DNA from 2 places in the Paenibacillus sp. GYB006 genome. Region 1 is predicted to be linked to the other one. Evidence: a T-box and tRNA genes for the amino acid it is inferred to sense, from the RefSeq annotation. Region 1 holds a T-box; the other holds one or more tRNA genes.
The links. The T-box of region 1 lies ahead of argS (arginine--tRNA ligase). A T-box ahead of a tRNA ligase gene usually reads a tRNA of that ligase, here a tRNA-Arg.
Positions count from the first base shown of each region.

Region 2: it has a tRNA-Arg gene. The T-box ahead of argS (arginine--tRNA ligase) is inferred to sense a tRNA for this amino acid. The anticodon was not compared.

Region 1 is NZ_JARBDA010000001.1:1,014,521-1,019,995, forward strand. It holds gene ggt (gamma-glutamyltransferase) at 1-898, opposite strand, end outside; gene PV403_RS04900 (four-helix bundle copper-binding protein) at 1,257-1,604, shown strand; gene PV403_RS04905 (alpha/beta fold hydrolase) at 1,783-2,619, shown strand; T-box leader at 2,673-2,933, shown strand; gene argS (arginine--tRNA ligase) at 2,987-4,684, shown strand; gene PV403_RS04915 (ATP-binding cassette domain-containing protein) at 4,716-5,475, shown strand, end outside.
Region 2 is NZ_JARBDA010000023.1:21,984-27,458, forward strand. It holds gene PV403_RS23320 (gluconeogenesis factor YvcK family protein) at 1-941, shown strand, start outside; gene whiA (DNA-binding protein WhiA) at 948-1,892, shown strand; gene PV403_RS23330 (HPr family phosphocarrier protein) at 2,010-2,279, shown strand; gene PV403_RS23335 (SIMPL domain-containing protein) at 2,450-3,223, shown strand; gene clpP (ATP-dependent Clp endopeptidase proteolytic subunit ClpP) at 3,307-3,903, opposite strand; tRNA gene PV403_RS23345 (tRNA-Arg) at 4,100-4,174, opposite strand; gene PV403_RS23350 (sugar-binding transcriptional regulator) at 4,475-5,475, shown strand, end outside.

The sequences.
Region 1 (5,475 bases):
TAAGGTGATAGTATTCCGGTGTCTGATCTCCGATCTCATTCATATCATATTCTTCAAGATAGTTGAGCATCATGAGTGCTGCCATACCTTGTGTATTTGGCTGTGTTTGATGTACTTCATAACCGCGGTACATTGTAGATATAGATTCTTCCCATTGTGCTTGGTGAGAAGAGAAATCATCCTTGCACAACATTCCCCGCGCCTTCTTCACGCCATCACATATCGCATCAGCCAGTTCCCCTTTGTAGAAGACACTTGCTCCTTGCTTCGACAGTAGTCGCAGCGAATGTCCAAGATCTGTTTGCTTTAAGATTTCGCCCGGCGCAAGGGGTTTGTCATCAGGTAAAAAAATACGTGCAGCTTCTTTATGCTCTGAAAGTTCATCTTGAAACCGCTCAATAAATCGGCTGAGCTTTAGTGAAACAGGAAATCCTTGCTCCGCATAATAAATTGCTGATTCAAACAGGGACTCCCAAGGGAGTTTACCATATTCATCATGCATTGTTTTCCAACTATTTACTGCACCGGGGACAGTGATCGCTGACAGTACACCGCGGCTTGGAATCTTTTTATGCCCTCTCTCGTTGTAAAACTCCCGAGTTGCCAGCTTCGATGCAGAACCGCTTCCATTAAGTGCTCGTATTTCCTTCTTCTTGTTGTCCCACAGTAAAGAGAACAGATCTCCACCAAGACCCGCCATATGCGGATAAACTACACAAAGTGTTAGATTCATTGCAATTGCCGCATCAACTGCATGTCCACCTCGTCGAAGGATATCATAGCCCGCGATGGTTGCTAAATAATGCGGGGATGTCACTGCTCCGCGAGTTCCCGTAGCAGGTGGTCTACCTGTTATCATCGAAGCATGAGAACCACCTTTTTCATAATGGAATGTCATTCAATCTCACCCTTTCTGTGAATAGTAGGTGTTTCAATACTGGGTCCTTTGACATAAACAGGGACTTTCGACATATTACCCCACATAAAGAGAGGTAATCATAAAATACATGGTCAATTTTGTGAATTCACTATGAAGAGGCAACAAAGAGGCTTAGTAAGTGCATAGTAAGATAAGTAAGGCTACAATCTCAGGAGATGCTCAGAGGCTTTAATTAAGTGGGAGTAGAAATTTACAGCATAAGAAGACATTATCTCATAAATGGTCGAATTTTCGCGGTTGCTATTGCATATTGATTAGCGTATCCGTTCTTCGGGTAATAGAAGAACAAATAGCGAATACACGGAGGTATATCATAATGACATTGACAAACTTAGAGATCGAAAAGCAAACCAAAATTGCAGCATGTATTGAAGCAATGAATGCGTGTAATAAATGCTATGTATCCAGCTTAAAAGAATATGATCTAGCTTCCCTATGTGAAAGCATGAAATATAATAAAGAAGCAGCCGAAATCTGCAGTTTTGCAGCAGCAGCCCTTAGCCGTGGAACGGTATTTGAACAAGAAATTTTGGCTCTTGTCGTAAAAGCTTGTGAACAATGTGCAAATGAAAGTGAGAAATTTGAACATACTCATTGCCAAAGTAGTGCAGAAGCTTGCCGCCGCTGTGCAGAGATCTGCTCAACAATGAGCATGGCTGTATGATGGGTTGTTTTCCTGTATATGAGCGAGGAAGAGAAGTAGCAGAAGAAGGAGTTTAATCCTTGTTCTGCTTTTTTTGTGAGATTCTATAGAATATCCCTATCTATTTACATTTAATACTATAAACTTGTCTCTAACATAAGCTTAAAGGTGCAGGAAACTCAGAAAGGAGTTCGCTATCGTGTGGAAAGGAAACTTTGTTGAAACGAGCAGGGGGCGATTTGAGTATTTTATATGTGGAGAAGGAGAACCATTAGCAATTACACATTTCTATATGGCTTTCGATGATCGCGGAAATTTGTTTGCGAGTCCATTTACTGAACGATATAAGGTGCATTTAATTAATGTAAGGGGAGCGGGGAATTCCGCCAAAGTTGAACACGATAGTCAATTAAGCTTGAAAGAAATGGTTAAAGATTTTGAAGCGATTAGAGAAGCGTTAGGATTTGAAAAATGGGCTTTCGCAGGTCATTCAACGGGAGGAATGCTTGCACTACAATATGCCATTGAAGCACCCCATTCGCTAATGAAAGTAATTGCTGGATGTACCGCTGCAAGTAACGAATATGCTAGCCATCCAAGAAGCATGTACTGTTCGAAAAACGAGAATTTTCAGCGGATTATTGAAATTATGGAGTTACTTAATAACCCAAATACTTTACAAGAAGAACGTAAAAAATTGAACTACGAATGGGCTTTAATGTCGTATCATTCCGAGGAAAAACTAAAGCAAGCATTAACACTTCCAAATAGTGGACGAACCATGGGGAGAAGTCTTGATTATTTTAGAAAAGTAGAAGTTAAAAACTTTGACCATCGTGAACAATTAAAAAAGGTACATATTCCGGTCTACGTGTTTGCAGGAAAATTTGATGCACAATGTCCGGTCGAATATGGTATTGAAATAGCAACATTAATACCTGATGCCAAATTTACGATTTTTAATAAATCAAATCATAATCCGTTCATAGAGGAAGAAGAAGCATTCAAAGATTTCGTGAAATTTAGCCAAAAATAATCCCTCGAAAAGGTTGCGCTTTGCAGAAACTAAATATATAATATTACAAAATTATACAATCGATGATCAAGAGAGTAATCCAGGACACCGTATTGTTAGCGAACCGGGTTGGTGGAAGCCGGTATGCAGGATCTGGTATGAAACGCACTTGGGAGATGGTATGCCGAAATCGAAGTAGGCGTATCCGGTCATGTGGACGTTACCCGCATATAAGGGGAATAGATACTCCTTATTCGTTATGTTTTTTGCAGAAGCGAATGGTTGATCTATTCACATAGAGTGGTACCGCGGGAATAATAGCTCTCGTCTCTGATAAACAGAGATGAGGGCTTTTTTTGATATCCAATTTTAAAGGAGTGTAGTAAGGATGTTAACAAAAAAGATAGCTGGGATTTTAGATTTACATGTTGATATGACTGCACAAGAGATAGAAGCTATGTTAGAACAGCCGCCCCATCCTGAAATGGGGGATGTTGCCTTTCCATGTTTTTTGCTGGCTAAATCTCTAAAAAAATCACCTGTTATTATAGCAGCTGAACTAGCAGCTTCTATTCAAGAAACCGGGATAACCGCAATGGCAGCGGGTCCGTATGTTAATTTCTTTTTTCAGCGGAGTACTGCTGCCGAGGCTATATTCGCTCAGTTAAGTCATCCGGACTTTGGGAAGCTTTCTATAGGAGAAGGGAAAAAAGTAGTCATTGATATGTCTTCTCCCAACATAGCTAAACCTTTTGGAGTAGGCCATCTTCGTTCAACAGTGATTGGTGCCGCTCTATATCGAATGTACGAAATCGCAGGATACAGCGTAGAAAATGTAAATCACCTTGGAGACTGGGGAACCCAATTTGGTAAACAAATCGCGGCTTATAAAAGATGGGGGGATGACGAGAAACTGGCCAAAGAGCCCATAAGAGAATCACTTAACCTATATGTGAAGTTTCACGATGAAGAAGAGCATGATCAGACGCTCAGCCAAGAAGCAAGAGAATGGTTTCGCAAATTAGAACAAGGTGATGAGGAAGCCACTAGGTTGTGGAATTATTTTGTCAAGATCAGTATGCAGGAATTTGAACGGATGTATAAGCGTCTTGGTGTAGACTTTGACCATGTTCTTGGCGAAAGCTTCTATATTGATAAAACGGCAGGAATTGTGACAAAGCTCCAGGAGTCGGGTCTTCTTATCGAAAGCGATGAAGCGCTCGTTGTCCCGCTGGAAGAGGAAGGATTGCCGCCATGTCTTATTATTAAGCAGGATGGTACGACGATTTACCCTACAAGAGATCTCGCAACCGCTTTTTATCGCCGTGAAGTAATGGGCGCAGATGAAATTCTTTATGTAGTCGGTGCGGAGCAAAAGCTTCATTTTCAGCAGGTCATCGCAGTTCTTCGCAAGTTGGGCGAGCCTTGGGCGGAAGACTTCATCCATGTTCCGTTTGGTTTAATGAAATTTGAAGGGCGCAAAATGTCCACGAGACGGGGGAAAGTCGTTTTTCTGGAGGAGGTTCTTGATGAAGCTGTTCAGCGGGCACGTGAAATTATCAATTCAAAAAACCCGAATCTGCCAAATGCAGAAGAGGTAGCGGAGCAAGTAGGTATAGGAGCGATTGTATTTGGAGATCTCAAAAATCATCGGTTAAATGAAGTTAATTTCTCACTCAAAGAGGCGCTTAGTTTTGAAGGAGAAACAGGCCCGTATGTGCAATATACGTATGCGAGGATTCAAAGCCTGCTTACAAAAGCACAGGGAATCGTTCCAGGGGGCAATACAAGGTCCTCTATATCGTTAGATAAAATATCAATAAGTGATGCTGCTTGGAATTTGTTAAAGCATCTCTCCAGATACCCGGAGTATCTTGAAAAAGCAGTCTGTTTAAAAGAACCTTCCATACTCGCGAGGTATGTTATTGATACGGCTCAATTATTCAATCGTTTATATCATCATGAACGTTTTCTGGACGGTGAACCGCAAGAGCTGGAGTATAAACTTTATCTAGCACAAGTGTCAGGTGAACGGATTCATCAGATCCTCACCTTGCTTGGAGTGAAAACACCGGAACGTATGTAAGTTATTATCGTTCAGGGAGGGAGGAGAGTTCATGTTCATTGAATTAGATCGAGTATCAAAGAGGTATGGAGAGAAAGTGGTGATCTCGGATGTTTCTCTGCAAATTAATCAGGGAGAGTGTCTTGTGCTGATCGGTGATAATGGGTCAGGCAAAACGACCCTCCTTCGATTACTTGCGGAGTTAATCTACCCAACGGAAGGAAAAGTGCTAAGGAAAATAACCGGAGGCACTAAAAAGACATTACTAAGAAGAACAGGATATGCGATTGATCGTTTACCCGTAACTAATTTTACAGCAGAAGATTATTTACTTGCCATGGGCTTAATACAAGGTCTCAGTAAGAAGGAAATTCTGTATCACACGGGCATGTGGTTTGAATTATTTGGACTTATGGAGGATAAAAATGAGCAGATTGCCTCTTATTCAAAGGGGATGAGACAGAAGGTAAATATCATGCAAAGCTTGTTAGGGGATCCAGAACTTTTGCTGCTCGATGAGCCTTTGTCTGGCTTAGATCGGAACTCTCAGCGGAATCTGATTCAATTACTATCAGAGTACAAGAAAACAAAGATGACCCTAGTATGTGCGAGTCATGAACATTTAATTGTAAGCGAACTTGCAGATCGCGTAGTAGAAATGCAAAGAGGAAAGTTGATACGATTGCTGCAACCAGAAGAAATAGTGACCATAGATACCACCCTAGTTCGAGTTACCAATCTTTCCGAAGCAGAAGCAAAAGTCCTTTCTACCGCTGAAGGCATCATTGAACTTAGTACACAGTCAAAAAAAG
Region 2 (5,475 bases), on a different contig from region 1:
TGGGTGGCGGAACAGGGCTATCTGTCATGTTGCGGGGGTTAAAAAATAAGCCGCTTGATATCACGGCAATAGTTACGGTTGCTGACGATGGAGGAAGCTCAGGCATGCTGCGGGATGAACTGCAGATGCCTCCTCCAGGTGACATCCGTAATGTGCTCACAGCGCTTGCTGATGTAGAGCCGTTGATGTCAGAATTGCTTAATTATCGTTTTAGTGGAAATGGTGGATTATCTGGTCATAGTCTTGGAAACTTGATTCTGGCTGGAATGACAGATATAACAGGTGATTTTGTAACAGCGGTGAGAGAGATTAGCCGTGTTTTTGCTGTACGCGGGCAAGTATTGCCAGCTGCGGCGGAAGCCGTTGTGCTCCGCGCCGAGATGGAAGATGGTACGATCGTTACCGGCGAGTCCCAGATCCCAGCATATGGCGGACGGATTAAGAGAGTTTATCTTGAACCGGACCACGTGGAGCCGTTGCCAGAGGCTATCCAGGCAATTGAACAGGCAGACGCGATTATTATTGGTCCCGGTAGCTTGTATACCAGCATTTTACCCAATCTTCTTGTTCCTAAATTGGCAGAAGCTGTTGTGTCCTCGAAGGCAGCCAAGATCTTTATTGGTAATGTGATGACACAGCCTGGTGAAACCGATGGTTATTCTGTTGGTGATCATTTGAAAGCCATTGATGCCCATATAGGACATCGAATATTTGATTACGTCATTGTTAACAATGGCGATATTCCTGAACCTGTTCAGGAAATGTATGCAGAAAAGGGTGCAAAACCAGTACAGCTTGATCTTGAAGAGATTCTGAAGTACTCGAATGAATGCATCGCAGATCGACTTGTCATGTACCGGACTTACTTACGGCATGATGCGAATAAATTAAGTCATCATATCTACACGCTAGTGCAAAACTGGATGATTCGAAAGAGGTGAGATCCTTTGTCGTTTGCGGCACAGACCAAAAAAGAATTAACTCTGATCGAAAGCGAGCCTTGTTGTGAGAAAGCAGAGTTGTCTGCACTCATTCGTATGCTTGGCTCGGTCCAGCTATCGAACAAGAAGGTTATTTTAGACGTCTCTACGGAGAATGCCGCGATTGCAAGGCGAATCTATTCTTTGCTCAAAAAGCACTTTCAGGTGCATACCGAGTTATTGGTTCGTAAAAAGATGCGGCTTAAAAAGAATAATGTATACATCGTAAGGGTTCCAGTTCGAGTGCAAGAAATTTTGAATGAATTGGAGATTGTATCAGAAGGGTTTATATTTACGCCAGGAATCAATCCGAATGCCATTCATAAAAACTGCTGTAAACGGGCGTATTTGCGAGGTGCGTTTATGGCCGGAGGCTCTGTTAATAACCCGGAAGGCTCCTCTTATCACTTAGAAATTGCCTCGATGTATGAAGAGCATTGTCAGGCTCTGGTTGATCTTGCCAATGAATTTAATCTGAATGCACGCTGTATCGAGCGGAAGAAAGGGTTTATTTTCTATATTAAAGAGGGCGAAAAAATCATTGAGATGCTTAGCATTATCGGTGCACATCAGGCTTTGTTTAAATTCGAAGATGTTCGAATTATGCGTGATATGCGGAATTCGGTGAATCGAATCGTTAACTGTGAGACGGCCAATTTGAACAAAACGATCGGTGCAGCTGTGCGTCAAATTGAGAACATAAAGCTCCTTGATAAGGAAGTAGGGCTTGAAACCCTTCCTGATAAACTACGTGAAGTAGCAGAAGTAAGACTTGCGAATCCAGATATTAATTTGAAGGAAGTTGGGGAATTACTAAAAGGAACCGTCAGCAAATCAGGCGTGAACCATAGACTTCGCAAAATTGATGAGATGGCAGAGAAAATTAGAGTGGAAAAAGGACAACTCATATAGTGTGAGATTTATCATAAAGAAGTCTTTTTTTCTTCTAGTTTCATTCATGCTATAATGGTATAATGTTAATAATTATGTAGTATGATGTAGAGATTTTTATAGAGGGGGTAAGTTTTCATGACAAAACACCCGGTAGTAGTCCGTTTGAAGACGGGTCTTCATGCCAGACCAGCTGCTTTATTCGTTCAAGAAGCGAATAAGTATTCATCCGAAATTTTTGTGGAAAAAGACGACAAAAAAGTGAATGCTAAAAGTATCATGGGAATTATGAGCCTTGCAATTAGCACGGGTACTGAAATTCACATTAGTGCTGAAGGCGCAGACGCTGAACAGGCAGTAAATGCATTGATCAGTCTTGTAAGCAAGGAAGAATTGGAAAACCAATAAATTTCATGTTTTCATATGTGTATACCGGAAAGCCCCTTAGGGGGCTTTTTTTCGTTATATTTAATACATAAATTAAATAGCAGAAATGGAACTTTATACAAAATAATCTCGTCTAATAGTTTGTAGCGCCTGAGTTAGAAGATGTTTGAATAGAGAGGGAGGATCGTGTAATGAAAAAGAAAATGGTTTGGTTAAAGCCTGCAGCAGCTACATTAATTGCAGGTACTCTATTCATTGGTGGGGGTGGAGGAGGAGCTATCTCCTTTGCGGGAAAAGCACAAGCGCAGGAAGCCGCAGCGGTTCAGAATGTGGTATCTGTCGTAGGGAAAGGTGAGATTTCGGTAAAGCCGGATATCGCCTATCTTTATATTGGTATTCAAACAGAGGGAAAAACAGCTGTTGAAGCTCAAAAGGCAAATGCTAAAAAGATGCAAAACTTAACCAATTTACTTAAAAAGACATGGAAGCTGCAAAGCAAAGATATACAAACGAATCAGTTTTATGTACAGCCTGATTACACATATAGCGAAAAAGAAGGACGGAAACTAAAAGGATACACAGCATCACATTCACTAAAAATTAGCTATCGTAATCTCGATAAGATCGGAGAACTGCTGGATTCAGCAGCTAAAATGGGTGTGAACCAGATCGACAATATTCAGTTTTCGATTGAGAATAGAGATGCTTTCGAAACGGCCGTAATTGAAAAAGCGATGTCTAATGCGAATTTGAAGGCAGGAGCCATCGCTAAAGTTTCAGGACGCAGTTTGGGAGTTGTTCTGAGTGTGAGTCAAGGGAATGTGGCAGAACCAGTTCGTTACTACGAGCAGATGTATGATATGAAAGTGGAAACAGCAAACAGTACTGCTGATAAATCATCGTCAGTTGAAACGGGAGAAATTAAATTGACTACAGAACTTACGGTACACTATCAACTTAACTAGTACTTTACTTGAGAAAAGCAGTTTAGAAGCATGAAAAAAGCCGCAGTCCTCTAGGACTGCGGCTTTTTTCATTTATTTCTATATTAGATCCCTTGCGGTGGAGTTGAAGAAATAACTTTATCAACAAGTCCGTAAGCTTGAGCTTCTTCTGCACTCATGAAGTTATCGCGATCTGTGTCTTTCTCGATACGTTCAATCGGTTGACCTGTACGTTCAGCCAAGATTTTGTTGAGTTTGTCACGCATTTTGAGAATGCGGCGAGCACGAATTTCAATATCTGTCGCTTGACCTTGTGCACCACCCAAAGGTTGGTGAATCATGATCTCGCTGTTTGGAAGCGCAAAACGTTTGCCTTTTGCACCAGCATTGAGCAAGAATGCACCCATAGAAGCTGCCATACCCATGCAAATTGTCGATACATCTGGTTTGATGAATTGCATAGTGTCATATATCGCCATACCCGCAGTAATGGAACCGCCTGGGCTGTTAATGTATAGGTGAATGTCTTTCTCCGGATCTTCCGCAGTGAGGAACAACATTTGAGCGATGATAGAGTTGGCTACTACATCGTTAACGTCGCTTCCCAGAAAAATAATCCGATCTTTCAGTAGTCTGGAATAAATGTCATAAGCGCGTTCACCGCGATTGGTTTGTTCTACGACCATAGGAATGTAACTCACGTGAAAAACCTCCTTAGGAATTTAGGTTTAGAGTTTATATTTAGACGTTTAACAGCATCTATATCTACTGTTTCCGTATTAACCACATCATAAACAAATCAAAACAAAAAGTCAAAGAAAGTCAAACTATTTTGATAAAAAAAGAAACCTATTCGGTTTCATCGGTTAAGTGTATAACAAGCTGTTAGTAATTATATGGCGCGCCCGCGAGGAATCGAACCTCGATCTCAGGCTCCGGAGGCCTACGTCATATCCGTTGGACCACGGGCGCACAAGTGTGACAGCAAAATTTATTATATCTGATTGCCATTAAAAATGCAAGAAAGTTTAGTGGAGGTGTTTGATGTTCTATAAGAATGTGCAGACTACATTAATAGTGCGTTCTAAGCAATATTTTATTTATAAGTAGGCAAAGTGCATAAATAGACGCCCACTTGCGAAATATACTTCTGACCACTTGCATACCAGGGTAGATTTAGGTAAAATAAACGTGGGACTTAAAAAGTTAACCCCGGGACAATTTTAGTCCATATTAGAGGCCGGAATGAAGGAGTTTGCGGAAGTGGAAAGTATGCGAACGATTTTAGAAGTGCAGAAGCAACTTCTACCTGATCTCATGGACGTAATGAAGAAGAGATATACCATTTTGCGCCAAATCATGATTTCGGATGTAATCGGACGAAGAACGCTTGCCCACTCTCTGGATATGACGGAGCGTGTACTCAGATCGGAGACAGACTTGCTTAAATCACAAGGACTGATTGAGATCGAGAGTATGGGCATGAGAATAAGTGAGTCCGGCGAGCAGCTGCTTGCAATGTTAGAACCTATGGCTAATGAATTATTTGGACTGTCGGAGATGGAAGAATTAATCGAGAAAACGTATGGACTCCAAAAGGTTATCGTTGTTCCCGGTGATTCAGAAAACTCTGAATATGCCAAACGTTCACTTGGACGTGCAGGAGCTAGAGCCCTGCTGAGTGTCATGAATGATGGAGATGTTGTTGCAGTTACAGGTGGATCGACTACAGCTTCGGTCGCTGAACACTTAACTCCGTCGTCTGCTATGCGTGGAGTATGGTTTGTACCCGCAAGAGGCGGACTTGGTGAAAGTGTAGAATTTCAAGCGAATACGATCGCGTCGACCATGGCTAAGAAGCTTGGGGCTGAATACAGGTTGCTTCATGTGCCTGATCTGTTAAGTAACCATGCCTACGAATCACTAGTTCAAGACTCTAACATTCAAGAAATTTTGGGTATGATTCGAAAAGCTCGCATTGTAATTCATGGAATCGGCGGAGCAATGGAGATGGCTAAAAGACGTAAGCTTGCACCTCAGACGATCGAAGAGATTAGAGATGAAGGTGCTGTCGCTGAATCCTTTGGTTATTACTTCAATAATAAAGGAAAAGTAGTTCATACTATGCTCACGCTTGGTATGCGTCTTGAGGATATTACTCGGACGGATGTCGTCATCGCCATTGCAGGCGGTAAATACAAGGCAGATTCTATAAAAGCCGTGCTTCGTTTTGGGCAGGAAGATATACTTGTCATTGATGAGGCGGCAGCTAC